One region of the Neobacillus sp. 114 genome, then DNA from elsewhere that is predicted to be linked to it. Evidence: riboswitches for the same ligand, from Rfam matches in the RefSeq annotation. Region 1 holds a riboswitch; each other region holds the start of a gene.
The links. A riboswitch is a leader RNA that binds a small molecule or an ion and turns the genes downstream of it on or off. The one in region 1 is predicted to bind S-adenosylmethionine.
Positions count from the first base shown of each region.

Region 2: it holds a riboswitch for S-adenosylmethionine, as region 1 does, so the genes downstream of both, QNN06_RS16170 (5-methyltetrahydropteroyltriglutamate--homocysteine S-methyltransferase) here and QNN06_RS07440 (methionine ABC transporter ATP-binding protein) in region 1, are expected to answer to the same signal.
Region 3: it holds a riboswitch for S-adenosylmethionine, as region 1 does, so the genes downstream of both, metK (methionine adenosyltransferase) here and QNN06_RS07440 (methionine ABC transporter ATP-binding protein) in region 1, are expected to answer to the same signal.

Region 1 is NZ_CP126144.1:1,504,865-1,515,055, forward strand. Features, by position in the region: gene QNN06_RS07420 (TerC family protein) at 1-468, shown strand, start outside; gene QNN06_RS07425 (hypothetical protein) at 521-973, opposite strand; gene QNN06_RS07430 (vWA domain-containing protein) at 1,098-1,694, shown strand; gene QNN06_RS07435 (NAD(P)/FAD-dependent oxidoreductase) at 1,776-2,891, shown strand; SAM riboswitch class I at 3,088-3,191, shown strand; gene QNN06_RS07440 (methionine ABC transporter ATP-binding protein) at 3,289-4,302, shown strand; gene QNN06_RS07445 (methionine ABC transporter permease) at 4,292-4,963, shown strand; gene QNN06_RS07450 (MetQ/NlpA family ABC transporter substrate-binding protein) at 4,986-5,825, shown strand; gene QNN06_RS07455 (hypothetical protein) at 5,924-6,139, shown strand; gene QNN06_RS07460 (ATP-binding protein) at 6,344-7,585, shown strand; gene QNN06_RS07465 (hypothetical protein) at 7,849-8,544, shown strand; gene QNN06_RS07470 (hypothetical protein) at 8,546-9,283, shown strand; gene QNN06_RS07475 (NAD(P)H-hydrate dehydratase) at 9,378-10,191, shown strand, end outside.
Region 2 is NZ_CP126144.1:3,302,367-3,312,557, forward strand. Features, by position in the region: rRNA gene QNN06_RS16140 (16S ribosomal RNA) at 1-982, opposite strand, end outside; gene QNN06_RS16145 (DUF3219 family protein) at 1,507-1,791, shown strand; gene QNN06_RS16150 (LLM class flavin-dependent oxidoreductase) at 1,810-2,805, shown strand; gene QNN06_RS16155 (SE1832 family protein) at 2,868-3,062, opposite strand; gene QNN06_RS16160 (aldolase catalytic domain-containing protein) at 3,198-4,157, opposite strand; gene QNN06_RS16165 (hypothetical protein) at 4,327-4,530, opposite strand; SAM riboswitch class I at 4,806-4,904, shown strand; gene QNN06_RS16170 (5-methyltetrahydropteroyltriglutamate--homocysteine S-methyltransferase) at 4,986-6,113, shown strand; gene QNN06_RS16175 (multidrug effflux MFS transporter) at 7,112-8,374, shown strand; gene QNN06_RS16180 (phosphotriesterase family protein) at 8,586-9,530, opposite strand; gene QNN06_RS16185 (long-chain fatty acid--CoA ligase) at 9,912-10,191, shown strand, end outside.
Region 3 is NZ_CP126144.1:5,201,011-5,211,201, reverse strand. Features, by position in the region: gene QNN06_RS25560 (RNA polymerase sigma factor) at 1-452, shown strand, start outside; gene QNN06_RS25555 (hypothetical protein) at 433-1,383, shown strand; gene pckA (phosphoenolpyruvate carboxykinase (ATP)) at 1,432-3,018, opposite strand; SAM riboswitch class I at 3,282-3,414, shown strand; gene metK (methionine adenosyltransferase) at 3,680-4,882, shown strand; gene asnB (asparagine synthase (glutamine-hydrolyzing)) at 5,115-7,013, shown strand; gene QNN06_RS25535 (gamma carbonic anhydrase) at 7,039-7,563, opposite strand; gene QNN06_RS25530 (alpha/beta hydrolase) at 7,717-8,520, shown strand; gene QNN06_RS25525 (tetraprenyl-beta-curcumene synthase family protein) at 8,538-9,623, shown strand; gene mnmM (tRNA 5-(aminomethyl)-2-thiouridylate-methyltransferase MnmM) at 9,656-10,191, opposite strand, start outside.

The sequences.
Region 1 (10,191 bases):
TATTTGCTTTGGCTTGCGGTTAAGTTCTTTATTGACAAATTTAAGAGCAGTGAGGATGGAGACGAGGAAAAAGCACGGGAGCCAAAAGGCTGGTTAATGAAAACTTTCGGAGTCTTCTGGGCGACTGTTATCAGCGTTGAGCTCATGGATTTGGCCTTTTCCGTTGATAGTATCCTTACCGCACTTGCGGTTTCCGATGAGGTTTGGGTGATCCTGCTTGGAGGGATGATTGGGATTCTAATGATGCGAGGGGTTGCGACATTCTTCATTTCGCTGATGAACAGAGTGCCGGAGCTTGAAACAACGGCTTATGTACTGATTACCTTTATTGCTGTAAAAATGGGATTGACATTGATTGATATTCATATTGCAAATGAAATCTTTATCGTTGTCCTTATCTTGGCGTTTGTGGTTACGTTTATAATCCATGGAATTCGTTCAAGAAGAGGAGAAAAAGTATCACATTAAATATTGGGTAAACCCAGTCTTTTGGACTGGGTGTTTTTTTGATTTAGTGAACCTAATCTAGGACCCCCATAAACGGCTTCAGGCTGAAATAGTCCAGCGCCTGATTGACATCGTGAACATTATAAATTTTTTTCTCCAAACAGAATTGAATAACTAAATCGAAAGTATCGCTGTCAGATAAAGAATAGCCTGCCGAACTTAACAGTTTGTCGGTTTCTTTTTTGTTTAATTCAAGGGCAAGCGCCAAGGCTACTACTGTATTTTTTCGTGGGCGGTATTCTGGATTCGAGCGGATTTTAGAAAAATGCCTGCGATCCAATCCGGCTTTTTTGTAGATTTCTGTGTCGGCAGTTCCTTTTTTATCTATCAATTTGAATAGAGTTTGGTTGAAGGTCGGCTGGCGCTTATTTTTAATAAAATCTTCTAACCCAATACTATGTTTTTCATTAGACTCCATCATTGAGTAAGTAAGGAAGTTTAAGTTTCTTTCAACATATTCCTGCAATTAAATTAATAGTTGTTTATTCAGCATATTTCTCTCTCCCTTGAAATGTCGCTTTCAAGGCGACCAATTTTCAAATGAAAATTTCTATTATTATTTTATAAACAATATGGAAAGGATGATAGAGATGAACACGAATTTGACTGAAATTATTTTCCTGCTTGACCGTAGCGGGTCAATGGCAGGACTTGAAAGTGACACAATTGGCGGATTTAACGGGTTTATTGAAAAACAGAGGAAGCTAAAGGGTGACACGTTGGTTACAGCCGTGTTATTTGATGACCAATATGAAATACTTTGGAATGGAATTGAGGCAAAGAAGGCTAAACTTACGGATCAGGATTACTATGTAAGAGGTATGACAGCATTGTTGGATGCAGTGGGGAAAACAATTCTAGATGTAGGATATCGATTATCCAAAAAAGATGAGAATAAGCGGCCTGGCAAGGTGATATTTGTTATCACGACTGACGGAATGGAGAATGCAAGCTCTGAATTCACCTATGAAAAAGTGAAAGAGCTATTAAGACATCAGCAGGAGAAATACAATTGGGAGTTTATCTTTTTAGGAGCAAACATAGATGCTGCGAAGGAAGCGGATAGCTTAGGAATAGACGTTGAAAATGCCTTTAACTTTGAGGCATCTGAAAAAGGTGTTGAGGTTATGTATAATATGGTGTGTGAGCAAGTAATGGAGAGAAGGCTGCGCACAAGGAAACTTTAAAGCAGTAGTGTATTTGTTGTAAAATATATAGTATCTATTTTGCTCAGTCTATACGACTGAGTTTTTGTTTTGAGGTGAGTTATGCAAAAGGTAATTGTAATTGGTGCAGGAATACTCGGGGCATCCACTGCTTATCACCTTGCCAAATGGGGGGCAGAAGTTATCATAGTGGACCGGCAAGACCATGGGCAAGCCACTGACGCAGCTGCAGGGATTGTTTGCCCATGGTTGTCCCAACGACGTAATAAAGCTTGGTATCAGTTGGTTAAAGGCGGGGCGCGGTATTACCCAGAATTAATTACACAGTTAGAAGCAGATGGGGAAAAAGATACGGGTTATAAAGGAGTTGGGGCATTAAGTATTCATTCTGATACTAAAAAGTTAGAACAAATGGCGGAACGTGCGCGAGTCCGCCGGGAGGATGCTCCTGAAATAGGTGAGATTACTATCTTGTCTCCAACCGAAACGAATCGACTGTTTCCAGCTTTGTCCGAGGAATTTGGTGCAGTTTATGTTAGTGGCGGGGCACGTGTAAATGGCCGTGCTTTACGTAATGCACTTGTAAACGCTGCAGTAAAGCATGGGGCCCAAGTTATTAAAGGGGATGCCTCATTAATTAGTAACGATAATAAAGTCCAAGGGGTTAAAGTGTCTGAAAAATTATTTTTTGCTGATCAAGTTATCGTCACAGCAGGAGCATGGGCAAAAGAACTTTTGGGACCACTGGGAGTTGAATTTTTGGTAAGGCCACAAAAGGCGCAAATAATTCATTTACAGTTGTCAGACATGGATACTAACTCATGGCCGGTTGTCATGCCGCCATCTGACCAATATATACTCTCATTTGCAGATGGTCGTGTAGTAATAGGAGCTACACACGAAAATGATGCAGGATTTGATAATCGAGTAACGGCTGGAGGAGTCCAAGAAATCTTAAATAAAGCTTTAGCGATTGCACCAGGTCTTGCCGGTGGAACAATTTTGGAAACTAGGGTAGGTTTCAGGCCTTTTACACCAGGTTTTCTTCCCATAATAGGTGGATTGCCTAGTTTTGAAGGGATGTTAGTGGCAAATGGCCTAGGTTCTTCCGGGCTAACTAGCGGACCTTATCTAGGAGCTGAACTAGCTAAATTAGCACTTGATAAACAGACGGAGATTGATTTAATTAACTATAGTGTTGCTGGTGCATTAACGTAATGTTAAATAATACAAAGAGCTTTTCATGCGAAAAGCTCTTTTCTAGTCTAATAAAAAAATTATTTTTTTAAATAATATGTTGATATGGCAATATTGAAAACGCTGTCGGATAAATTGCATTATAATTTAGATGATTGACAAAATAAGAATAGATTTGTAGTATCTTAATATAACTTAATTATTTGTTAATTTAATTTTCTTATCCAGAGCGACCGAGGGACATGGCCCGATGACGTCCGGCAACCCCCGATTGGGAAGGTGCCAATTCCTGCAGAATGATTTCATTCTGAAAGATAAGCTACCGAGATGTTTATTTCGATGCTCCTTTCAGAATGAAAGGGGCTTTTTATTTGGGTATAAAGTCTAGTTTAGATATCGGAAAAATGAGGTAATCAGTATGATTGAAATAAAAAACCTTACTAAAGTTTACAAAACAAAAAAAGGTGAAGTAAAAGGTGTGGATAACGTTTCACTCACCGTAAAAGAAGGCGAAATCTTTGGCATTGTTGGCTATTCCGGTGCTGGAAAAAGCTCGCTGCTTCGTTGTATCAATCTTTTAGAGCGGCCAACCTCTGGCAGTATAACGGTCGATGGCACTGACCTGACATCCCTAAAAGGCGAGCAATTACGATCTTCACGTTTAAAAATAGGCATGATTTTTCAACACTTTTACCTAATCAGCCAAAAAACAGTCTATGAAAATATTTCTTTCTCTTTAAAGGCAGCGAACTACCCTAAAGACCAGGTAAAGCAGAGAGTAGAGGAACTACTCAAAATGGTTGGTCTTTCCGATAAGCGTGATGTCTATCCGTCACAGCTAAGTGGCGGTCAAAAACAGCGGGTCGGTATTGCAAGGGCTCTTGCAAATAATCCGAAGGTGCTTTTATGTGACGAAGCAACATCAGCACTTGACCCTACGACAACAAAGTCGATACTCAATCTGCTGAAAAAAATCAATAAAGAACTCAACATCACTATCGTTTTAATCACGCACGAGATGGATGTTGTTAAAGAAATCTGCAGCCGTATGGCGATTATGCAGGATGGAAAAGTCATAGAAGATGGTTCAGTATACGATATTTTTGCTAATCCACAGGCAGCACTCACCAAAGAATTTATTGAGAGTGTCGTAACCCTTGAAATCCCAGAAGTAATTTTAAATGGCTGTGAAGGGCCAATCGTTAAGGTTACTTTTAGAGGGAAGGTTGCTGGAGAAGGAGTCATTTCTGATACCCTTCAACAATTTAACCTTAAGGGTAATTTCCTACATGGATCTATTGAATATATTCAAGAATTACCGCTTGGCATATTTATTATGGAGCTAAAAGGACAAAAACAAGAAATCGAAAAAGCCCTTCAATACATTGAAAACCGGGCCGCACAAGTGGAGGTGTTACGCAATGGGCTTTGATTTTGCACATCTAATGGAGCTTATTCCGGATATCAATAAAGCATTTTTTCAAACCATCTATATGATTGCTATCTCGTTGGTTGTTTCAACAGTTATCGGACTTCCTGTTGGGATCCTGCTTTACATAACCGACAAAGGATTATTTCTAGAAAATCGTATGGTCCAAAATATCTTGGGTTTTGTCGTCAACATGGTCCGGTCGATTCCTTTCATTATATTGTTGGTGGCATTGCTCCCACTAACGAACTTACTTGTCAGCACAACCATCGGTCCAACTGCAGCTAGTGTTTCATTATCAGTAGCGGCAATTCCTTTTTTCGCAAGAATCGTAGAAAATGCTCTAAGAGAAATCGATAAAGGCGTAATCGAAGCGGCCATTGCTGCTGGGGCAACACCTTGGATGATTATCAAAGATGTCCTATTACTTGAAGCAAGATCCGGAATCATCTCAGGTGTAACCTTAACATTAATAAGTTTAGTAGGATTTTCCGCCATGGCCGGAACAGTCGGCGGCGGCGGTATTGGAGACTTGGCGATTCGCTTCGGTTATTACCGGTACGACAATACCATCATGATTTCAACAGTTTTAATCTTAATTATTTTAGTTCAGGTCATTCAGCTTCTTGGCGATTACATCGCCAAAGTTGTAGATAAAAGATAAACAGGAAAAGGGGAAAATTACAATGAAAAAATGGTTAACAAGCATTATATTACTATGCGTAGTATTCGCGTTGGCAGCTTGCGGAAACTCCGAAGAAAAAGCAGCTAGCGGCAAGGAAAAAGCAGCAGAATCAAAAGATATTAAAATAGGCGCGACCGCCGGCCCATATAGCGACATGGTAACAAAAGCGATTAAACCAGGCTTAGAAAAAAAGGGCTACAAGGTTGAGCTTGTTGAATTTAGTGACTACATCCAGCCAAACAAAGCATTAAACAATGGCGATATCGATGCAAACCTTTTCCAGCACACGATTTACCTTCAAAATTTCGCGAAAGAAAACAACATGGATTTAACAGCACTTATTTCTGTGCCAACAGCACCAATGGGAATTTATTCGAACAAATTCAAATCGATTGACGATGTAAAAGACGGTGCTACTGTTACACTTCCTAACGACCCGACTAACGCTGCTCGTGCCTTAAACACTCTTCGTGATGCAGGTTTGATCACGATTAAAAAGGATGCCGATCCGCTAAAAGTGTCTGAGAAGGACATCGACGAAAACAATAAGAACTTGAAGTTCCAACCAATCGAAGCAGGCCAGCTTCCACGCTCTGTTGAGAGTGCAGATTTAGCTGCAGTACCTGGAAACTTTGCACTTGCTGCAAAAATGAATCTGTTAGATGCTTTAACTCTAGAAGACATGGCAGACAATTACCGTAATATTGTAGCAGTAAAAACTTCCAACAAAGATTCACAGTTATCAAAAGATATTAAAGCTGTTGTCGAATCTGCAGATTTTGAAAAAGTGATTGATGACCAATTCAAGGGTTTTGGAAAACCATCTTGGATGAAAAAATAATTTTTGAAGTAGAGGATATGGATTTAACTCCATATCCTTTTTTATGTTGGATATACAATAACCTAATGGGAATCCTATGAAAAAAAGGAGGATTTCAGATGGGTTTTTTTAATGGAAAAGAAGAAAAGGTAAATATCGAAACAGTCTTAAAAAACTCCCTAGAAATTGAAGAAGATTTAATGCGTACATATTTAGTTACTGCTGAGCGAATTCATGACGATGACGAATTAAAGGAACGCCTTGAAAACTTTGCGGAAGGAAATGCGAAAAGAACGAAACAGCTAATAGATGAACTAAAGGAAGAACACGAATAAACTAGAAGCTTTGATTATCCCCCATCTTAACAGATGGGGGATTTTTCCTTTAAATATTAATTGATTTAGAAGAGAAAACGTTTTAATATAATGTGTGGGAATAATACAGAAAATTCCTTATTTTTTGTGTCCTTTTTCGCTTTTAGGTGGAAAATTGACAGTAAAATCATTTTAAGGAGGGTCCTATCCTTCAGAGGAGTTAGTATGTCTATTGACATTGAAATTATTTTATATCAAGTGCTGATCGTTCTCTTTCCGATTTTTGTCTATCATTTATTTTTTTACGAGAAGACGAGTGACCGTCGAAAACCTCTTTCAAAACTAACCTTCATTCTGATACTCATCTTAGTTCTGGCAATGTCTTTTCCAGTACAGTTTTCCGAAGGGTACATTTATGATTTTCGCCTCATACCTTTTATTATCTCATTTGTATATGGGGGAACTATACCAGGTTTAATAACTGGGGCTGTTTTGCTGACTTACCGGTTTATAATCGGTGGTGACGGCTTTTATGTCGTTTTCATCAGCTATTTGATCACCTGCATAGTCCTTATTTTTATGGGCGAAAAAATCCAGCGCTTTCAAAAGAAGAGAAATCTTATATTTGTCAGTATTGTTTTTTGGGCGAACACGCTCATGATTATGCTTACACTTTTCACACATAACCAAAATAATCAACTTTATTTTATGTTTGTCTTCTATTTCATTACCTGGATTTGCTTAATGATGGTTGTATTTGTCATCGAAAACGTCAATCAGCAAATCGAAATTCGCGAAAGACTTCAGAAGGATGAAAAATTAAACGTCGTCAGCCAGCTAGCCGCTTCGGTAGCTCATGAAGTTCGGAATCCGCTCACATCTGTCCGCGGATTTTTACAACTAATGACCGATGATGATAATCTGAAACAGGCTCAAAGATCGTATATTAAGATTGCCCTTAGTGAATTGGACCATGCTCAATCAATCATTAATGACTATCTCTCATTAGCTAAACCAAATACTGAAGAGTTATCTACAATCAATATTTCTGATGAAGTGATGAAAACAGTTGCCCTTATGACCTCTTACTCTAATATTCAAAATATAACAATTCAGCCAAGCATCCAAGATTCACTATATATAAGAGGTAACAAGAGCGAAATAAAGCAGGTTTTAGTCAATATTATCAAGAATGGCATTGAAGCAATGAATACCGGTGGGAATCTTACAATTAAAGCGTATGAAAAGGATAGTGTTATTTCTATTGAAGTGATTGATAGTGGAAAGGGCATGACAAAAGCCCAGTTGAAAAAGTTGGGAACGCCTTTTTATACAACCAAGGAGAAGGGTACGGGCGTTGGTCTGACGATTTCATATCAAATTGTCCAAGCTATGAAGGGAAGAATTTTTGTAGAAAGTAAAATAGATAAGGGGACCATCTTCACAATCCAATTTCCCAGCGTTTAAAAAAATATTGCAGGTAAGGAGTCTTTCTTTATAAGGAGGGCTCTTCTTTTTAGATAATTTTCCCAATATTAGGGGAATTTGTTCTCAGTCAGTGATGCCATTGAGGATGAGATATAAATATTTTAAATTCTTAAAAAATTTCTTATGATCCATGAATTAAACTATATATCCAAAAATGTGAAATATTATTTAAGTTAGGATGTGCAAATTCTGAGTTATGCTTTATTGTTAAATTAAGGAAACATAGAAAGGGATGAGTTTCTATGGAGAATGTAAATCTCATCGCTGTTTTACTGAGGATTTTGGGATGGGGAATGACCGGTTATTTCGCCTATCGAATTTATAAAAAACAGACTATTAAAATAACTGTATGGAAAGTGATTGTCATTTTATTCGTTGGTGTTTTTTCTTTTTCCTTCGATTGGAGGATGTCTGAAACGACCATTAAGCTTGCCATTTTGCCATTAGGAGTTTGGTTCTTGTTCTGGTTAAGAGGCAGGACAGAACAGTGGCAGATTTATCGGCACTTTGCTTGGCTTGGCTTTTTTGCCAATTATATTTTTCTAGTGACAACCTTAGTTTATATGCCGCTATATCATGTTGTTTATCCGGAAAACCAGGCAGACGTCTATATTTCAAACATCGAGAGAGCCTCTATTATTAGTACCTTCCCTACTGCACAAAACCTCACCCTGGATAAAAAATCATTGCAAGAACAGCTCCCAAAAATGATGGAAGAATCCATCCACAGCACGGAATGGTTCCATGAGTCAGAGGAAGAGATCGATAAAAAAAGTGAACGATTCCCTTATCAGCTTATTGGTTCCATACCCAAGTTTGGTAGTGGCCTTAATGTTATTGTTTACGTTGAAAACGAAGGAAAAGGGTTATTGATTTCGACACCGGAAAAGCAGCATTATTTTCGCTCGGAAGAATCGATATTAAAGGGCGGACAATGACATGAGAAAAAAGATGATGATTTTCGGAATAGTAATTCTGCTCTTGTCCTCGGTAACAGTATATTGGTTTTATTATTCCAACCCGGATAGATTTTTAACGAATCAGCAATTGGTTGAGAAAATTAATCATGTTTTTCCCGAAGTGGCAGCTGACACCATTCAAGATATAATCCACGTGGATGAACATCATAAAGTTATCCCGTTTGTAACAAAGGATAACCGTTATGGATTAAGCTATTGGGCATGGAAAAATCATCAATGGAAGGCTGTATATATTGATAATGCCGGTGAACCCAAGGTTTGGAGAGTTAACCCAAAGAATTCTTCAATCTACACGATTGTCTGGAACATCCACCCGGATGATGCCGTCAGCTATATGAAGTTTTATTTAAAGAAAGACAGGAATTATCTAATAAGGGATGGGATAGAGACCTATCATCCGGGCATCCAGCTAGAAGCAACGGCGTCCCTTAACGGTAAATCCTATGGTGTTCTAAGAATTCCGGATGAATGGAGCTCCGTTATCGATTCTTTTGATGAAATAAACAAGGCAAAGCAGCTGAATTTCTTTCAAAATGTATTTCCTGCAAGAGACGTGTTTTTTGGATGGACGCCCTATAAAAGCTCTGGGGAAGAAGCGGCCATCAAGGCCACTACGAACGGAAATTCCTTTCATAGTGGAGACGAAATGATTGATTTTATCATGTACGTAAACAAATCAGAACTTCAGTCTGAATAAATTTTTAAAAAGGCGTCCCGAGTCAATTGGGCTCTTTTTAGAGGAAAAGATGTAAAATGAAACTAGATATAATCGATGAGGGGGCTGGTTTGACATGTTTGCGGCAGGGCAAAGGGATATGCAACGGATGGATCAGTATACGATGGAAAGGATTGGTTTACCGGGTGTGGTCCTAATGGAAAATGCCGGTGCAAGGGTAGTTGAGGAAATTATCGCGGACTTACCTTGCCCTAATCCACGGGTCATCGTTCTTGCAGGCGGCGGGAATAATGGCGGCGACGGTTTTGTCATTGCCCGCAGGCTGATTGATGCAGGAGTCAAGGCGTTGTTGTGTCTGCTCGTCAATCCTGACCGTTTAAAGGGAGATGCAAAAATCCACTTTGATGTGTATATGAATCGCGGGCTGCCTGTCTTTAACCTTCAAGAACATTCACTTAAGGGTTTGAAAAATGAATTGAACACTTCGGATGTGATTGTTGATGCCATTTTGGGGACTGGGGTAAATGGCCCTGTCAGGGAACCCATCAGCAAGGTGATTTCACTGGTCAATGAATTTTCCGGAAAGAAATTGGTCTTGTCTGTTGATATCCCTTCAGGTGTCAGCAGTGATACCGGGAAGGCAGCAGGAGAAGCGATAAGGGCTGATAAGACGATAACATTTGTTTTTCCGAAAAAAGGCTTCTTTTTACATGACGGACCAAAATATATCGGTGACTGGAAGGCGGTTGATATTTCTGTACCGCCCTCGGCCGCGGCCGAATTAGGACTGGACATGCCAAGGGTGATAACAGGGCCTTTTGTGCGGGAGGTGCTGCCAAAACGGCCAAGGCACGGTCATAAAGGGACTTTCGGTCATGCTTTGATAGTCGGAGGATCACGCCCATATGTTGGCGCTCCGATCTTCTCAG
Region 2 (10,191 bases), 1.8 Mb from region 1:
TTCGCGTTGCTTCGAATTAAACCACATGCTCCACCGCTTGTGCGGGCCCCCGTCAATTCCTTTGAGTTTCAGCCTTGCGGCCGTACTCCCCAGGCGGAGTGCTTAATGCGTTAGCTGCAGCACTAAAGGGCGGAAACCCTCTAACACTTAGCACTCATCGTTTACGGCGTGGACTACCAGGGTATCTAATCCTGTTTGCTCCCCACGCTTTCGCGCCTCAGCGTCAGTTACAGACCAGAAAGCCGCCTTCGCCACTGGTGTTCCTCCACATCTCTACGCATTTCACCGCTACACGTGGAATTCCGCTTTCCTCTTCTGCACTCAAGTCCCCCAGTTTCCAATGACCCTCCACGGTTGAGCCGTGGGCTTTCACATCAGACTTAAAGGACCGCCTGCGCGCGCTTTACGCCCAATAATTCCGGACAACGCTTGCCACCTACGTATTACCGCGGCTGCTGGCACGTAGTTAGCCGTGGCTTTCTGGTCAGGTACCGTCAAGGTACCGGCAGTTACTCCGATACTTGTTCTTCCCTGACAACAGAGCTTTACGACCCGAAGGCCTTCATCGCTCACGCGGCGTTGCTCCATCAGACTTTCGTCCATTGTGGAAGATTCCCTACTGCTGCCTCCCGTAGGAGTCTGGGCCGTGTCTCAGTCCCAGTGTGGCCGATCACCCTCTCAGGTCGGCTACGCATCGTCGCCTTGGTGAGCCGTTACCTCACCAACTAGCTAATGCGCCGCGGGCCCATCTGTAAGTGTCAGCCGAAACCGACTTTCAACCTTCCCTCATGCGAGGGAAGAAATTATCCGGTATTAGCTCCGGTTTCCCGAAGTTATCCCAGTCTTACAGGCAGGTTGCCCACGTGTTACTCACCCGTCCGCCGCTAATCACCAGGAGCAAGCTCCCAGTGATTCGCTCGACTTGCATGTATTAGGCACGCCGCCAGCGTTCGTCCTGAGCCAGGATCAAACTCTCCAATAAAGTTGAGTTGATTAGCTCAAAAATGTTACGTTGGCTTCGTTTCATACGAAACGAATATTATTGTTTGTTGACGTTTTTGTTTGTTTAGTTTTCAAAGAACTATCTTTGTCACTTAAGCGACAAGGATTTTATTATATCGCATTTCTACTAATCTATCAACCATCATTTTCTTCCAATTTAGGAAGTTAATGATTTGTTTCAGAAGCGACATTTATTATATTAACACATTCATTTTTACATTGCAAGAAAAAGTTTTAATTTTCTTGAAGTCAACTAAAAATAAATCATAGCTTATGTCACTCGTGTAAGTGACGGATTTATAATATACCGCGATTTTCATTTATCATCAACCTGAACTTTTTTCCAAATAATGAACGATGTATGTGCTAAGAAATTTATAATTGAAATGGGCTTATTATATAAGAAGACTGTTGAAATTTTTTAAGCTGATCGTCCAATTCATTTGCTCCCCTATTGGCACAGTGCTATTATTTTTTCATACAAACATAAAAGGTGTGGTGTCCTTGGTTAATGAAATCATCTTAAATGATACTTCCATTCGTGTGGAAAAATATAATGAAGAGATTGAGAACGGTTTACATAAAATTGATATTGAATTTAAAGTGATGAGTGAGGAGTACCACGACACTACAGTGTTGTTATATGAAGGATCCTTTGATGTAAAAGTTCCTGAAACAGGTTTAGTGTTTAGAGGCACCATTCAGCAATATTCCACTTCGATCACGAACTTATATGAAAAAGGACAAGTAGGGATTTTTACATTAACTTTGCTTGAATTGAAGAATTAAGAAAGAAGGCATCGCGCAGTGAAAATAAGCATATTAGATCTATCTCCCATCTCCTCCAACCAAACAGCAAAAGAGGCATTGGATGAATCGTTGAAGCTAGCCCAAGCAGGAGATGAGTTAGGGTACACACGGTATTGGATTTCCGAACATCATGATTTGCCGGGTCTGGCTTGCTCTGCACCTGAAGTGATGATCAGTTATATTGGCGCCAATACCAATCGGATTCGCATCGGTTCTGGGGCTGTATTATTGCCACATTATAAACCATATAAGCTGGCCGAGGTTTATAATATGTTGGCTACCCTATATCCGAATCGGATTGATATAGGTATTGGTCGTGCACCGGGCGGGTCAGCGGAAGCAACGAATGCTTTATCCGATAACTTTTTACAACAGGTTTGGAAAATGCCTGACTTAGTTAAAGAACTGCTTCACTTTTTAAAAAATGATTTTCCTGAAGAACACGAGTTTTCAAAAGTAAAGGCCTCTCCCCTGCCAGAATTGCCGCCAATGCCGTGGATTCTTGGTACAAGTAAAAAAAGTGCCCTGCTTGCTGCTGAACATGGCTTAGCATATGCATTCGGCCAGTTCATGAGCGACAAAGACGGAGCAGACATCATCCAACAATACCTTGATGCCTTTCAACCGAATAAACACAGTCAATCCCCTCATGTATTGTTAACTGTTTCAGTGGTTTGTGCGGAAACGACTGAAAAAGCAGAGGAAATCGCGTTGAGTAATTTTATTTGGGCATTGCAAAAGGAAAATGGCGAAGGTCTGTATGTGCCTTCTATCCAGGAAGCCAAGCAATACGAACTCAATGAAAAAGAACTAGAAAAACTAGCAGCGGTGAAAAAGAGAATGATCATCGGCAATCCACTGGAGGTAAAAAGGAAACTTGAGCAGTTACAAGCTTCATATAATGCGGATGAAATTATGATTTTAACGATTACTCATTCTCCGAAGGACCGCATTAAATCCTATAGACTTATCGCTGAAAAAGTACTTTTATAACTGTTTAATACGGGTCTATTGAAAAGAGACCATTATTTCGATGGTCTCTTGAAATGAAGTTATTATTTTTGTGTTTGCCCCGCTATTTGTCGTAATAATTGATTAAGAGAATTTAACTCCTCTTCAATTTCAGATAGTCGTTTTTCCAACGGTGCTATGTTTCCTTTTACATACTCTAATTTTTCTAGATTATGTTGCAACTGTAAGTATTCGTCTTTCAACTCTAAAATTTTATACTCAATCTGTTTTTTATCCATTATCGGTTTCACTCTCCATAAGTCTTAAATCTTCTTTCTATGATTACAAATCCGATGTATTTTCGCTACTAATCTGCCCAGTTGCTTTAGTCCCTAAAAAAAGAACCGCCCGCAGGCGGCTGTAGATTTAATTAACTACCTAGTTGTAGTTGCTAAAGTTGCTTCAGGTGTTGTTACCTTGTCATAGAAGTCAACGAATTTGTCACGCTCATCACTATTTCGATAAGCCATTGCCACCCGCGGATGCTCATTAAGGACACCAGAGATCATATAAGGAATGATATAGCCCCATTCCCATTTTTCTCTCATTTCTAACATGTGCTTTTCGATTACACCAAGTAACGGTTTAAGTTCATAGCTGGGTTTTTTTATGTAGCTGACAAGAAGCTCTGTATTGCAGTTCCCTGCCGCCCGTCCCATGCCGTAAACAGATGAATCCAGGAAGGTAACTCCATTTTGATGTGCAGTCAATGTATTGGCAAATGCTAACTGCAAATTGTTATGTGTATGAATACCAAGCTGCTTGTTAGGGAGCATAGCTTGAAACTTTTTCACTTGATGCGCAATATCTGCCGGATCTAAACTTCCAAAAGAGTCAACAATATACACAACATCTACTGGACTTTCTTTGACCATTTCCATGGCTTCAATAAGCTTCTGTTCAGGCACACTGGACAAAGCCATAATATTGAGTGAAGTCTCATATCCTAAATCATGGAACATTTGGACAAGCTCCAGCCCTTTGTCCACTTCACGGATATAGCAGGCTACCCGGATCATGTCCAACACACTTTGCTCGCGAGGCAGGATATCGTTGGGATCGACACGACCAATATCTACGAGAGCAGATAGCTTCGTGAACTTTTTCTCAGGAATGATTTCTTTCAGAAATTGATCATCTAGAAATCTCCATGGATTAGGCTCAGTTGCATTCAGTAGCTTTGCGGAGTTTTTATAGCCAATCTCCATATACTCAACGCCGGCCGCACTTAGTCCATTATATAAATCCTGGACAAATTCGACACTGAAATCCCAATTGTTAACTAAACCCCCATCACGGATCGTACAATCTAGTATTTTGCTGCGATGTTCCATAATTTTAAATTCCCCCTGTGGTTATGCTCATTAGTTATATAATTATAATTATAATTTGAATATATATACCATGTTCCTTTTATTGGTGTCAAACTTACATTTCAACACTTCCGGAAATATTTGATAATATTAGTTACAGCATTTCTATATTAATATTCCTATTATTTTTTCACTTGGCCCCAATATTTTGACGCCGCATCTGTCTATTTCTTTGTAATTCACTTTGTTTCCATATGTATTTTTGCATATATACCCGTAGCACGTCATTCATTGACTTACCATTCTTTTCAACAGCATCTAAAAAACCTTGTAATATCTTTTCTGGTATTTCAAAATTTACTTCTACATTTTTGTTTCTTAGTTCCTGACACATTAATATACCTCCTGACAGACCGATATATCCATTTTTCCTGGGTAGTCACAAAGGGATGAATATTTAGAATATTTTATAAAAACTATCATATCAGTTGAAAACGCGTACATTTTCATATACTTTTCGACAAATTACGACATGATTTTAGAATCCATAATGCAGCGGGATTTCCTCATGCATCATTGAGGCATGAGAACCGTCCCCGTGCATCAGATTTTTGTTGACAGAAAATCAGAACAGGTGTATCTTTACTGTTAATTAAATATTTTTGAATATTCTTATCAAGAGAGGTGGAGGGACTGGCCCTTTGAAGCCTCGGCAGCAGACACGTTAGTACTGTGCCAATTCCAGAAGCGAGTGCTTGAAGATAAGAAGAGATTTGTAATGTCTATTACCCCCTCTTCTTATTTATGAGAAGAGGGTTTTTTAGTACACCGAGAAAGAAGGAATAATTAATGACAACGACACTAGTTAAAACTCCATTTAAAGCTGACCATGTAGGGAGTTTCCTTAGAACAGAACCAATTAAAGAAGCAAGAAAGGCTTTTGCAAATGGGGAGATTAATGCAGCTGCCCTGAAGGTTGTTGAGGATCAAGAAATTGAGAAATTGGTTCAAAACCAAATTGAGGCAGGCTTAAAATCCATCACAGACGGTGAGTTTAGACGTTCGTGGTGGCACCTGGACTTCTTGGCAGGTTTGGAAGGTGTAGAGTTCTTTGAAAATGAATATATCAGCAACTTCAAGGGTGCTCAAACGAGAAATAGCGCTATTAAAGTAGTGGGCAAAGTCGACTTTAATGATCATTATATGCTGGAGCATTTCAAGTTTTTAAAGCAGGCAGTTGAAAAGTATGGCGATGGCAGTCAAGTGGCGAAGTTCTCGATCCCTAGCCCGAACATGTTGTTTACGAGAATTCAGGGCGATGAGTACTACAATGGCAACAGTGAGCAGTTTTTCAAAGATACCGTAGCTGCTTATCAAAAAGCCATCCAGGCTTTCTATGATGCTGGCTGCCGTTACTTGCAATTAGACGACACATCTTGGATTGATTTTGTTTCAGAAGAGCGGATCAATGCAGTGGTTGAAAAAGTTGGCTTGGATGTACATGAAATCATTAAAACCAGAGTAAGTGCAATCAATGAAACCATTGCCAATAAGCCGGAAGATTTGACAATTACCATGCATATTTGCCGCGGCAACTTCAGATCTACCTACATCACAAGCGGCGGGTACGATCAAATTTCCGATGCCATTTTCGCTGAGCTAAATGTGGACGGGCTATTCTTAGAGTATGATGATCAACGTTCTGGTGACTTCGAACCTTTAAAAGGCTTCAAGCGTCCTAACCTAACCGTTGTACTAGGATTATTTACATCTAAATTCCCAGAGCTTGAGGATCCAGAATCCATTAAAGCGAGAATTAAAGAAGCTAGTCAATTCATTCCATTGGAAAACTTGGCAGTTAGCCCTCAATGCGGTTTTGCCAGCACGGAAGAAGGAAACATTTTAACTGAAGAAGAACAATGGAATAAGATTAAACATGTTGTAAATATTGCTAAGGATGTTTGGGGAACCATTTAAACCCTATCTGAAAGGCCGCCTTCCATTTGGATTATGGAAGGCGGCCTTTTTTTGATTGGCTGTTTTTGTAAACAATGTGTCTCTAAGATACCATCTGAATTAGGAAATTTACCCAAACACTTGGGTGCCTATTGGTTGCCCTTGCCAACCATTTTGTTCGGTTTCAGTCATCCATACCCTTTATTGGTTACCGTACCACCGTATTTTTTTTCAGTTTCGGTCACCCATACCCTTTATTGGTTACCGGATTGTCTCATTTTTTGGGGGGGGCGGTCACCCATACGCTTTATTGGTTACCGTACCAACATATTTTTTTCGGTTTCGGTCACCCATACCCTTTATTGGTTACCGTACCAACATATTTTTTTCGGTTTCGGTCACCCATACCCTTTATTGGTTACCGTACCAACGTATTTTTTTCGGTTTCGGTCACCCATACCCTTTATTGGTTACCGTACCAACGTATTTTTTTCGGTTTCGGTCACCCATACCCTTTATTGGTTACCGTGCCAACGTATTTTTTTCGGTTTCGGTCACCCATACCCTTTATTGGTTACCGTACCAACATATTTTTTTCGGTTTCGGTCACCCATACCCTTTATTGGTTACCGTACCAACGTATTTTTTTCGGTTTCGGTCACCCATACCCTTTATTGGTTACCGTACCAACATATTTTTTTCGGTTTCAGTCACCCATCTCCTTTATTGGTTACCGGATTGTCTCATTTTTGGGGGTTCGGTCACCCATACCCTTTATTAGTCGCCTAATTATCTTATTTTTTCCAGAACAGGCGATCAACAATAAGCTATTCTTTCCTTCTTGAAGCAGTCTTTAAATAAAATGCAACAAACTTCTCGGAATCAAGCTCTCGATATTACTGTTTTCTAAATTTATATCTACGTTTCTATTTTAAATAAATCTTTCGCTTTTCTAAATATTGAATAATCTGTTAACATAGAATGATAAAATCTTAGATTAGATTTACATAACTGGAGGAATGACTAACTATATGGGGGATTTCATACAAAAGGCAGAGGATAATCAAGAAGTGCTTTCTCGTTCCAAACGAGTATGGATGGCGATTGTTCTCGGTTCACTTGCAGCATTCGGCCCTTTATCCATTGATATGTATTTACCGGCCCTGCCAAATATCGCAAAGGATTTCCATACCAACGCATCTTCTGTTCAACTCAGCCTGTCGCTTTTCGTGCTTGGTTTAGCATCAGGGCAGCTGCTGAATGGGCCTATCAGTGATGTAGCCGGTCGCCGAAAACCACTTTTGGTTGGGTTAATGATTTACTTTATCGTCTCCCTTTTATGCGTATTTAGCCCTTCCATTTGGGGGTTGATTATCTTGCGGCTCATCCAGGGCTTTGCCGGATCAGCAGGAATTGTGATTTCGAGGGCGATTGTTAGAGATTTATATTCAGGAACTGAATTAACCAAGTTTTTTGCACTCCTTGCATTGGTGAACGGGCTTGCCCCTATCCTTGCTCCGATTATTGGCGCGCAGTTGCTTAAGGCGTTTCCCTGGCAAGGTGTCTTTATTGTTTTAAGTATCATTGGAATCGTAATGTTTTTTGTCATTCTATTTGGACTGCCGGAAACACTGCCTAAAGAAAAGCGTTCCGCCGGCGGCATGAAGAATACATTTAGACCTTTTTTAAACCTAATCAAGGATCGAAGCTTTATGGGCTATGCTCTAGCGCAAGGCTTAGTCTTTGCTGGCATGTTTGCGTACATTTCAGGTTCTCCCTTTGTCGTACAGGATATTTATGGTGCCTCCCCGCAAATGTTTAGCTTGATCTTTGCGATCAACGCAATCGGGATCATGACCATGAGTCAAACGACAGGCAGGTTGGCAGGGAGAATCCCTGAAGCTAAACTGTTCAAATTTGGATTAGGAATGTCCGCAACAGGCGGGATCGTTTTACTGCTTCTTTTATTTTTACAGGCAAAGCTAATTTTCGTTTTGATTCCATTATTTTTCGTTGTATCCAGTGTAGGAATGGTAAATACAGCAGGCTTCTCCCTGGCCATGCAAACACAAGGAAAAAATGCCGGTAGTGCTTCTGCCTTACTGGGTGTTACTTCATTTACCTTTGGTGGATTTTTCGCTCCCCTAGTTGGAATAGGTGGAGGACAGACGGCCATTCCGATGGGCGTAGTGATTGTTTGTGCCGGTTGTGGGGCAGTGTTATTGTATTGGATTTTAGTAATGAGAAACCGAAAAGAGCTGGAAAATAAGATTCGCAATTAAATGTGCTGGTTTCGCAAATAAAACTCGTAAATTCGGAAATAAATGTGCTGGTTTCACAAATTAAGCCTGAACTTACATCAAAAAAGGGTAATATCATTCTTTGCGACATCAATTTTATATAAAGAAGCAACAATATTTACGAAAACAGCCTTTTTTTACTTCCTATTTTGAAAAAACGACCTTCCATTCATTACGATGGAAGGTCGTTTTTTTATTTCCCTTCAAACCAGCGGCGAGCGTTATCAACCATCATAAGGTTAATTTGTTCCTCCGTTACTCCACTCACTTTCAATTCTGGAATAATCTCTTCAAGCACATAGGTCATCGTCCATTTTGGGAGCACATGCTCAAGTAGTCCTTCAGGATACCAATCAAAGGAGCAGCAATGATCCTGCGATAAAAACATACGATCAGCATAGCCTTGCTTCGCGAGTTCGATAACGGTCGTGTTTCTATTTTCAGTTGTACACTCAGCGGTTAAGCCATAACGGTCCATGCCGATAAATACCCCATGGTCGAGCACCTTTAATATGTACTCCATGTTATCGGTATCCCCCGTATGACCAATAAGAATCCGCTTCGGATCCACTCCCTCTTCAAGAAGGATGTCAATTTGGTTTAAGCCGGTTCCGGTTCCTGGATGAGAATGTGTCATAATCGGTACACCAGTCCGCTTTTGAGCGCGAGCAACGGCGCGAATAACCTTCTCAACATCAGGGGTGACCCCTTGTGCATCCGTGGCACATTTTAAGAATCCTGCTTTAATGGATGTGTTTTGAATTCCGACTTCAGTATCGCGGACAAACAAATCAGCCATATAGTCGATATCACGATTTTGGAAATGAGGTGGGATATAGTGAAAGGAGTAGATTCCTGTTGCTGCGATGATTTGAACCCCCGTCTCGCGGGAGACTCTCTCAATAAAGCGGATGTCACGGCCAAGTTCCATGACAGTTGGATCACAGATGGTTTTCACGCCGAGTGCTTTTGCTTTGTTTACTTGCGCTACTGCTCTAGCAAACTCTTTCTCCTCATCATACAAATGGGGAAACTGCACGAATACAGACTCAGAGCGAATACGCATGTGCTCATGGATTAGCGTTAAACCCAGTTCGGAAGAATCAACTTGTCCAGTAACAGAATTAATAGGTGCCATTCCATACTCCCCTTTCATCCTCGGTCCATTGAAATTTTTTTAAAAAATTAATCCATAACCTAAGTCTCTAGTCCCAAAAATGTTAACGCTTTCGAATCAGGGCATAAAAAATTGCATACCTGGTACTAATCTCTTTGGCCCATTTTTAAAAGGTTATGAATTAACTGATTGATTTAGTACCAAGCCTCTTGATAGTCAATTATTTTTTTGTAAAAAATTTCATAATCGTAAATAATCTTGAATTCTTGTAGGTTATTATTTTTCTACTGAAAAAAATTAACCGAATTACTAGAATATTCCGTTATCGTTGTATTATTATTATAACTGTAAACGATTTCAACGGAAGCTTTTAACAAAATCTATTTGGTGGTGATTTGTTCAATGTTTACACGTCATTTTGAATTCTGGCCAGAACGGCTGCCGAAAACTTTACCTATTCCTGAATCAACCATTTACGACAACCTGGAAATGACGACAAAGCGTTATCCGAATAAGACGGCAATTATTTTTTACGGAACTGAAATCACCTATAAACAACTAAACACAGAAGTTAATAAACTAGCAGGGTATCTGCAGAAAGAGCTTGGTGTAGCAAAAGGCGACCGCGTAATGCTGTACATGCAAAATTCACCACAGTACATTATCGCCTTTTACGCGATAT
Region 3 (10,191 bases), 2.7 Mb from region 1:
ATACCGGAACGACAGATGTTGAGGATTTGGTACAAGAAACTTTTCTACGTGCACTTCAAGCCTATTCCCGGTTTAAAAATGAAGCAAGTCCCAAAACATGGCTTATTTCCATTGCAAGAAATACAGCCATTGATTTATATCGAAAAAAATCTGTATGGCAAAAGCTGAAGGAACGATTAAATCGAGAATCACCTGATCAAAAAGAACATCAAACAGAAGAGAAAATCTTAAAAAAGCAGGAGTATGCCCGCTTATATGAAGCGATTAATGAACTAAAGCCAAATTATCGGGATGTAATTTTACTTAAGGGCATTGCCGAGCTTTCTTCACAGGAAACTGGCCACATTCTTGGCTGGTCAGAAAATAAAGTGAATGTTACCTTTTTTCGGGCTGTGAAAAAACTAAATGAGCAGTTAAAGGAGGGTGAATATTTTGAGCAATTTATCGGATAAAGAGCTACTGGAAATGATGGCGGATTTTCCGAAACATGAGCTTTCTACAAAACAGAGAACGGACATGTTAAAAAGGATTAGTGAAGCAGGCACAGTCAAGCCAAGAAAGCCGTTTAACATCCAAAGACTGGGGGCTGTGGCAGCATTGTTCATTCTTGCTCTTATTGCCCCGATTTTCTATTTTACGAATACAGCGGAGGAAAAGAATCTCGGCAGCAGCAGTTCCGTTATAACTAAAGCCCAAGAGGGTGATTATTTTGCATTAAAGAATGAAGAGGGGAAACCTATTTATGCAGATAGTAATTTTGGTATCCCAAACAAGGTGAGCCTGCTTGCACCTCGGGACTGGATTGCAAAAGATAAAGGCACCGTTGCTAAGATGATGATTTTTTTATGGGGAAAATATGATTATTCGAAATCTCTCAAGGTCGATGCGGTCCACGTTAAAACAGGAGTGAAAGAGCACCTTGCTGAAACTCCTTTATCTGGAGGAATCTACGGTACGGATGCCCACACTGTAACAAGCTTCGAGCCATTGCCTTTTTCAGGAGTTTGGAATCTTCAATTCACGGTTGGCGGCAAGCAAATCAGTGAATTTTCCATATATGTAAAGGAGCCATATATCTCAATTGGGAAATCGACACTAATGATTTCTGCGGAGGACCTTTATGCAGGCTTTTATGAACACGAGGTTATCGAAGTCGAAGGCAGCAATCTTCCTGACGAAATAGAATTGGAGATATTTCAATTAGAAACTGCTGAGGCAACGACATTTACTTTTAAGAAGGCTGCAGACTATACAACCACTGATGGAAAGCATATTACTGATTATGGCGGCGGGTTTACAATTAAAAAAAGCGGCAAATATCGCTTTACTGTCCTCCAGCAATCACAGGCTGTTGAAGTGAGGAAACCAACCGATGGAAAATAAAGAAAGAGGCTGACCGAATTACGGTACAGCCTCTTTTTCCTTAGGCATTTATGCAATTGGTCCGCCTTTTTCTTTAATCTCCAAAGCAACGTTAGCAAACTTTTTAAAGTTCTCACGGAATTGACCTGCTAATTCCTTTGCCTTCATTTCATAGGCCTTAGGATCTGCCCATGTTTTCATTGGCTGAAGCACTTCATCAGGGACCCCAGCAATATGGAGCGGGATATTTAGGCCAAAGAATGTATCCTTAACGGTTTCTACGTGATTTAGTTCTCCTTCAAGAGCTGCCTGCACCATTGCTCTAGTATATGAGAGTTTCATACGATTGCCGACGCCATATTCTCCGCCAGTCCAGCCTGTATTAACCAAGAACACATTAACGTTATGCTCAAGTATTTTTTCACCTAGCATTTCGGCATAGCGTGTAGCCGGCAGCGGCAGGAATGGTGCACCAAAACAGGTTGAGAAGGTTGCCTGCGGTGAAGTAATGCCGCGCTCTGTGCCAGCAAGCTTTGATGTAAATCCGCTTAAGAAATGGTACATTGCTTGTTCCCTTGTTAATTTAGCGATTGGCGGAAGAACCCCAAATGCATCTGCAGTTAAAAACACAATGGTATTCGGGTGGCCGGCAATGCTAGGCTGGACAATATTATCAATGGCCTCCATTGGATATGCGGCCCGAGTGTTTTCTGTTAATGTTCCATCATCGTAATCCGGAATTCTCGATTCCTGGTTGATCACAACATTTTCAAGAACGGTCCCGAAACGGATGGCATCAAAGATTTGCGGTTCTTTTTCACGGGATAGATTAATACATTTTGCATAGCAGCCGCCTTCAATATTAAAGACGCCATTTGATGACCAGCCGTGCTCATCATCACCGATTAGACGGCGATTAGGGTCTGCGGAAAGAGTTGTTTTTCCAGTTCCGGATAAACCGAAGAATAATGCTACATCCCCTTCAATGCCGACATTCGCTGAACAGTGCATAGAGAAAATATTGTTTTCAGGCAGTAAATAGTTCATGACAGAGAAAATCGATTTTTTCATTTCCCCCGCATATTCAGTTCCTCCAATTAGAACTACGCGGCGTTCAAATGATATAATAATGAAGGTTTCAGAATTCGTACCGTCGACTGCCGGGTCTGCTTTGAAATTAGGGGCAGAAATTACTGTAAATTCAGCTTCATGAGTCAGAAGTTCATCTTCCGAAGGCCGAATGAACAACTGGTGGGCAAAAAGATTATGCCAAGCAAATTCATTTATGACTTGAATCGGCAGTTGTGATTTCTTATCAGCACCAGCAAAGCCTTTAAATACATAAACTTCTTCTTGCTGTTTTAAGTATTCTAATACCTTATTATAAAGATGATCGAAAGTCTCTTGTGAGATTGGCTGATTTAAGGAGCCCCAGGCAATTTTATCTTTGGTTGACTCCTCCAAAACAGTGAATTTGTCTTCTGGAGACCGCCCAGTATATTTTCCTGTTGAAACACGAACCGCTCCGGTGGAAGTGAGTGTCCCTTCTTTTCTGCTGAGGATTTTTTCAACTAGCTGCGGCACAGATAATTGGACTTGGACATTACTTTCATTAAGTAATTCCTTTAATTCATTCGGGATATGAACAGAATTCATTTAATGAACCTTCCTTTTTATGGTTTTTTTAATTTGGTATATTAATATTGAATAGTATAACACAATTAAAATAATAGTCTATACTAATTGACGAAATTATGCTGTATTTTATACCTTATTCTAAAGGTGATTAAAAAGTCATGAAAAAAACAGTTTAAGCATATTTTGTATCATACTCCATTGTATATTTTGGTTAATGTTGCTAAAAAATACATTGACATACTTTAAGAATCTGAGGTATGATTTTAGCTTGAACGGATACTCTCTTATCCCGAGCTGGTGGAGGGACAGGCCCTATGAAACCCAGCAACCTGCAACTAGGAAAATGCCTATATTGGTCATTTTTCGGGCAAAGGTGCTCAACCTGATGCAAGGCTTGTCCTTGAACGATAAGAGTGAAAGGCACGCAAAATGTTTGCATTCAACCTTTCCTCATGGAAAGGTTTTTTGTATGTTTGGCGAACGCACGTGCCGTTTGAATCGCTTTACTAATCTTCTAAAGAATTTCGTTTGGGTATTTTTCGGTAGTATTTCATAAAAACCTGATGTTTATTTCATACTATTAGGGATGAGTTCCGTATCAAAATGGAGGTTTTTTGGAAAGGGTGTTAACCTTTGAAAAAAGCAGCCTCATTATTTCATTATTATAGGAGGAATTCAGATGTCAACAAAACGCCATTTGTTCACTTCCGAATCAGTAACTGAGGGTCATCCTGATAAGATTTGTGACCAGATTTCTGATTCTATTTTAGACGCCATTTTAGCAAAGGATGCAAATGCCCGTGTGGCTGCTGAAACATCAGTAACGACAGGCTTAGTCCTGGTTGCCGGCGAAATTACCACTTCTACATATGTAGATATTCCCAAAATTGTTCGTGAAACGATTAAAGAAATTGGCTACGTACGTGCGAAATATGGCTTTGATTTTGAAACCTGTGCAGTTTTAACCTCTATTGATGAACAGTCTCCTGATATTGCCATGGGTGTCAATCAAGCCCTTGAAGCGCGTGAAGGTCAAATGTCAGATAAAGAAATTGAAGCAATTGGTGCAGGTGACCAAGGCTTAATGTTCGGCTTCGCCTGTAACGAAACAAAAGAGCTGATGCCACTGCCCATTTCATTGGCCCATAAGCTTGCCCGCAGGTTGACAGAAGTTAGAAAAGACGATATCCTTCCATACCTTCGTCCGGACGGAAAAACACAAGTAACAGTGGAATATGATGAGAACAACAAACCGGTTCGGATTGATACAATTGTTATTTCCACCCAGCACCATCCGGAAATCGGACTTGAGCAAATTCAGCGTAATGTCAAGGAACATGTCATTAATCCGGTTGTTCCAAAAGAATTAATCGATGAAAATACAAAATATTTTATAAATCCAACCGGCCGCTTCGTAATCGGCGGACCGCAGGGAGATGCAGGGTTGACAGGCCGCAAAATTATCGTGGATACTTACGGAGGCTATGCCCGTCACGGCGGCGGCGCCTTCTCCGGTAAGGATCCGACAAAGGTTGACCGGTCTGCCGCTTATGCTGCACGTTATGTTGCAAAAAATATTGTCGCAGCAGGTTTAGCTGAAAAATGTGAAGTACAGCTTGCCTACGCGATTGGTGTAGCAAGACCGGTATCGATTTCCATCGATACTTTTGGCACAGGCACAGTCAGCGAAGAGGTATTGGTTGACTTAGTAAGTAAAAACTTCGACCTTCGCCCTGCTGGAATCATTAAAATGCTGGATTTACGCCGCCCAATCTATAAGCAAACAGCAGCTTACGGACATTTTGGACGTACGGATGTTGATCTTCCATGGGAACGCACTGATAAGGCAGATGCATTACGTGAGAAGGCAGCAGGAGAATAATAGGGAGTGGGAGTTGCATTAAGGTGTAACTCCCATTTTTCATTAATCGTCTAATTTCTTGTTCAGTGTTTTAAAAACTGGAATAAAATGTTTAAGTAGGACTATTGAAGTGAAAAATGATGATACATGATTTTCCTTTTGTTCACAGTGCCATTTTTGAAAAAAAAGTGGTAGTATTAAAGAGTATGTTTTTACAAAAGGATATTTTGAAATAGAGTAGGTGAGGTACATAATGTGCGGTTTTATCGGTTGTGTACATGACAAAACGCAAAATTATCGTGACGAAGAAAAGCAGCTTTTTAAAAATATGAACGATATTATAACCCATCGTGGACCAGATGATGATGGTTATTATTATGATGATCATATTCAATTTGGTTTCCGCCGGTTAAGTATCATTGATATTGAATCCGGGCACCAGCCGCTAACGTATGAAAACGAACGGTACTGGATTATTTTTAACGGTGAAATTTATAACTATGTCGAGCTACGTGAAGAGTTGCTAAAAGAAGGACTAACTTTTTCCACAAGCTCTGATACAGAGGTTATCATTGCCCTCTACAGCCATCTAAAGGAAAAAGCAGTTGAACGCTTGCGCGGCATGTTTGCTTTTGTTATCTGGGATAAGCAGGAACAAACACTTTATGGGGCACGAGATCCGTTTGGAATTAAACCATTCTTTTATATGGAGGATGGTGACAGAACCTTCTTTGCTTCTGAGAAAAAGAGCATTTTGCTGGCTCTTAAAAATGATGTGCTGGATTATGATTCCTTGCAGCATTATTTAACCTATCAGTTTGTTCCAGAACCTGATACCCTATCTGAAGGAATTAAAAAGCTTGAACCAGGCCATTATTTTACAAAAAAAATAGGCTCGAAGATGGAAATGAACCGCTACTGGAAGGCACATTTTCACCCGGTACTAAAATCGGAAGATGATTTCGTAAAGGAAATCCGTGATATTCTGTTTGATTCGGTTGAAAAGCATATGCGCAGTGATGTTCCGGTTGGATCCTTCTTATCAGGTGGGATTGACTCTTCCATCATTGCCTCGATTGCAAAGCAATTCCATCCGGCTATTAAAACGTTTTCCGTCGGATTTGAGCACAATGGCTTCAGTGAAATTGATGTCGCCAAGGAAACAGCTGAAAAGCTTGGCGTGGAAAACATCAGTTATATCATTACGCCTGAGGAATATATGAAAGAAGTTCCTAAAATTATTTGGCATATGGATGACCCACTTGCCGACCCAGCATGTGTTCCATTATATTTTGTCGCCCGTGAAGCGAGAAAGCATGTTACGGTTGTTCTTTCAGGCGAAGGCGCTGATGAATTGTTTGGCGGCTATAATATTTACCGCGAACCTGGCGATTTGGAGATTTTTAATAAAATTCCTAGAGTCGGAAAGGTCCTTCTAAAAGGAATTGCCGATATGCTTCCGGAAGGGATGAAAGGAAAGAGCTTTATTGAACGCGGGGTGACACCGATGGAGCAGCGCTACATTGGTAATGCCAAGATGTTCGACGAAGCGGAAAAACGTGAGCTATTGAGTGTCTATCGTGAAGGCTTGAACTATACCGATATCACCAAGCCTCTTTATGAGGAATCAAGAGGCTATGATCCGGTTGACCGGATGCAATATATCGATATCCATACTTGGATGCGCGGCGATATTTTGCTAAAGGCTGATAAAATGACGATGGCTCATTCATTGGAACTGCGCGTGCCGTTCTTAGATAAGGCAGTATTTGAAGTGGCCTCGAAAATCCCAACTAGCTTGAAAACAGCTAACGGCACTACTAAGTACGTTTTGCGGAAGGCCGCCGAAGGGGTCGTTCCTGATCATGTTCTAAACCGGAAGAAGCTTGGCTTCCCTGTTCCTATCCGCCACTGGCTAAAGGCTGAGATGAATGATTGGGCAAAAAATATCATTCGTGAAAGCCAGACAGACCATTTAATCAATAAGACGTACCTGTTAAAGCTTCTTGATGACCATTGTCAGGATAAAGCTGACAACAGCCGAAAGATTTGGACTGTTCTTATGTTTATGGTTTGGCATCAGGTGTATGTTGAAGGAGTGTACTACTTTCAAAGCGAGTATAAAAAAGATTCAGTATTAGCGAGTAGATAAATGGAAAAGAAAAGGCACCCATCGTTTAAGATTGGGTGCCTTTTTGTAGGGATTTATAAAATTGACCCTTTTCCGCATATTCTCTTGTTATTCTTTCCATTTCCTTAATGTCTTCAGGAGAGATTTCCCTAATAACTTTAGCTGGTCTTCCAAATGCTAATGTATTAGGAGGGATTTTTTTGCCTTGCGGAACAAGACTGCCAGCACCAATAAAGGCACCTTCGCCAATTTCCGCCTGATCCAAAATAATCGATCCCATTCCGATAAGTGCCCCTTTTCGGATGATGCAGCTATGTAATATGACCTGATGGCCAACTGTCACTTCATCCTCTAATATTAGAGGGTTATTTGGGCTTTGATGGAGTACTGAATTGTCCTGGATGTTTACTTTCATACCGATTCTAGTCGGTGCTACATCGCCTCTAATAACGGAATTAAACCAGACGCTGGATTCATCGCCGATTTCAACATCCCCTGTAATAGTTACAAAATCTGCAATATAGGCAGTGTCGGCAATGACAGGGTATTTATCTTTAAAAGGGTAAATCATCATACTCGCTCCTTTTTGAATGATAATTCTATTTTAACGAATCAATACAAGGAATTACAAAAAATATTGCAATTAAAAAATTCATTTAGATTCTTATTCGTCTTTCCTATATGGTAAAATACAAAAAATGATAACGTTTTAGGGGGATCAGTTATGTGGAAGTGGGAAGCAGAAGGGGAAGCGAAGGCTGTTATTGTCATGGTTCACGGCGCCATGGAGCACCATCGCCGCTACGGATGGCTGATTGAGATGTGGCGCACGTCCGGCTTTCATGTCATTATGGCCGACCTTCCCGGACAGGGAATGACAACACGATCGCGCCGAGGACATATCGATTCCTTTGATGAATACATATTTGAAGTAAAGGATTGGGTTCAAGCAGCCTATCGTTATGAATTGCCTGTTTTTCTACTGGGACATAGTATGGGCGGGTTAATTACTATTCGACTCCTTCAAGAAGAAAGAGTAAACATTGCTGGCGTGATATTGTCCTCTCCATGTTTAGGCTTGATTAAGCCGCCATCCAAATTGTTAAACTTTCTTTCATATGCCTTAAATGTGGTTTTTCCGTCCTTTAGAATGAATTCAGGGCTGACAGTACAAATGGCAACGAGGAATGAGGATGTCAGGGAAGCGGATTCGAATGATACTCTTTACGTGACAAAAGTTTCAGTAAGATGGTATCGTGAACTTGCGGATGGTATTAAACAAGCCTTCGAGAGCCTCGGAAAAACACGGGATGTCCCCATGCTGGTGATGCAGGGCGGGGATGACAAAATTGTTAATAAAGTCAGAGTGAAAGAATGGTTTAATCATGCGCCATTATCGGAAAAAAGATTTAAAGAATGGCCGAAATGTTACCATGAAATTTTTAATGAACCGGAACGGGAAGAAGTATTTGAATACGCTAAGGATTTTGTCCACAGCCAGCTAAAAGCTATTGGTTATATTGTTTAGAAAGGGGGACTTTTTCCATGAAGCCAATCACCCTTATGTCGAGGGTCTATCGCAAAATCATTCCGACTGTCCATCAAGAATTGGCGTATTGGAAAAATCGCGCCGAAAAAATTCCTAATCCGGAACTAAGGAAGCAGGCACTTGCTAGCATCGAGCACAAGACATTTCATTGTGAAGGCGGTGCCATAATGGCTTTGACCGCAAATGAGCACTATAAAAATGCGGTCAAGTTTATCGTCGCCTACCAAACGATTAGCGATTACTTGGACAATCTTTGTGACCGGAGCACATCACTTGATCCAAATGATTTTGCGGCTCTTCATGAATCGATGTCGGATGCCCTTATATTACATGCGGATCGGAAAAACTATTACCGCCTTCGCGAGGACCAGGATGACGGCGGTTATTTAAATGATTTATCAGAGACATGCCGCAGTGTTTTAAGGGAATTGAAGCATTATGAATTTATAAAGAAATATCTGCTTGAACTTTGCGAATACTATTGTGATTTGCAAATTCACAAGCATGTAAAAAAGGAAGAACGGGTGCCTAGGCTTGAAAATTGGTTTGAACGCCATCAAAGTCACTTGCCGAAAATGGAGTGGTACGAGTTCTCAGCCTGCTCGGGTTCAACATTAGGAATATTTTGCCTAGTGTCTTACGCGATGCGCGATGATTTTACAGCTAGCGATGCTGAAAATATCCGCAATGGCTATTTCCCTTATATACAAGGCCTGCATATTCTTTTGGATTATTTTATTGACCAAGAGGAGGATATGGCCGGAGGCGACCTAAATTTCTGCTTTTATTATGAAAACCAGGAAACCCTGTTTAATCGTTTAAAGCATTTTGTCGTGGAAGCGGACAGGCATACCGAGTTTCTTCCCCACAAAGGATTTCATCAGCTTATCAATCGCGGCTTGCTTGGCATCTATTTATCCGATTCCAAGGTCCGCAAGCAGAGGGATGTCAGGAAGCTTGCCAAAAAAGTCATCAAAGCAGGCGGCTGGATCAGCTATTTCTTTTATTTCAATGGACTAATGTACCGATCTTTGCAAAAAGCGATGCCATCATTTGTGACTCGGTTGCTTTTGAAAATGTAATAATAAAAAACCAGGCCTCCGCCTGGTTTTTCCTATTTTTTTTCAATCGCAACAATAAATGGCGGATTGTTTTTTTGATTGATGAATTGATATTGCAGGACATTGGCTATATTTTGGTCCAGGCTGCGGCAGTACTCCAAAAGGGCATCGCGCTCAATCGCGCCTCCTTCATGACCATGGTATATAACAAGAACGATAATTCCTTCAGGAGCCATCAGTTCAAGCAATTGTTCAATTGCGGTGAGGGTTGTTTCGGGCTGAGTGACAATCGTTTTGTCGCTGCCAGGCAAGTAGCCGAGGTTAAAAACAGCACCCGTAATCTTACTGTGATAAACCGCTGGTATTAGCTCGGCGGATTTTTCATGACCGGCGTGAAAAAGAGTGGCACTTTCTGACAGCCCTTGCTTTTTTAATCGTTCTTGAGCAGCCTGGACTGCCTGTTCCTGAACATCAAAACCGAAAACATGGCCACTTTCTCCAACCAGGTCAGCGAGAAATACAGTATCATGCCCATTCCCTAATGTCGCATCCACAACTATATCACCTTCGCTAACTGCTTTTTGAAGTA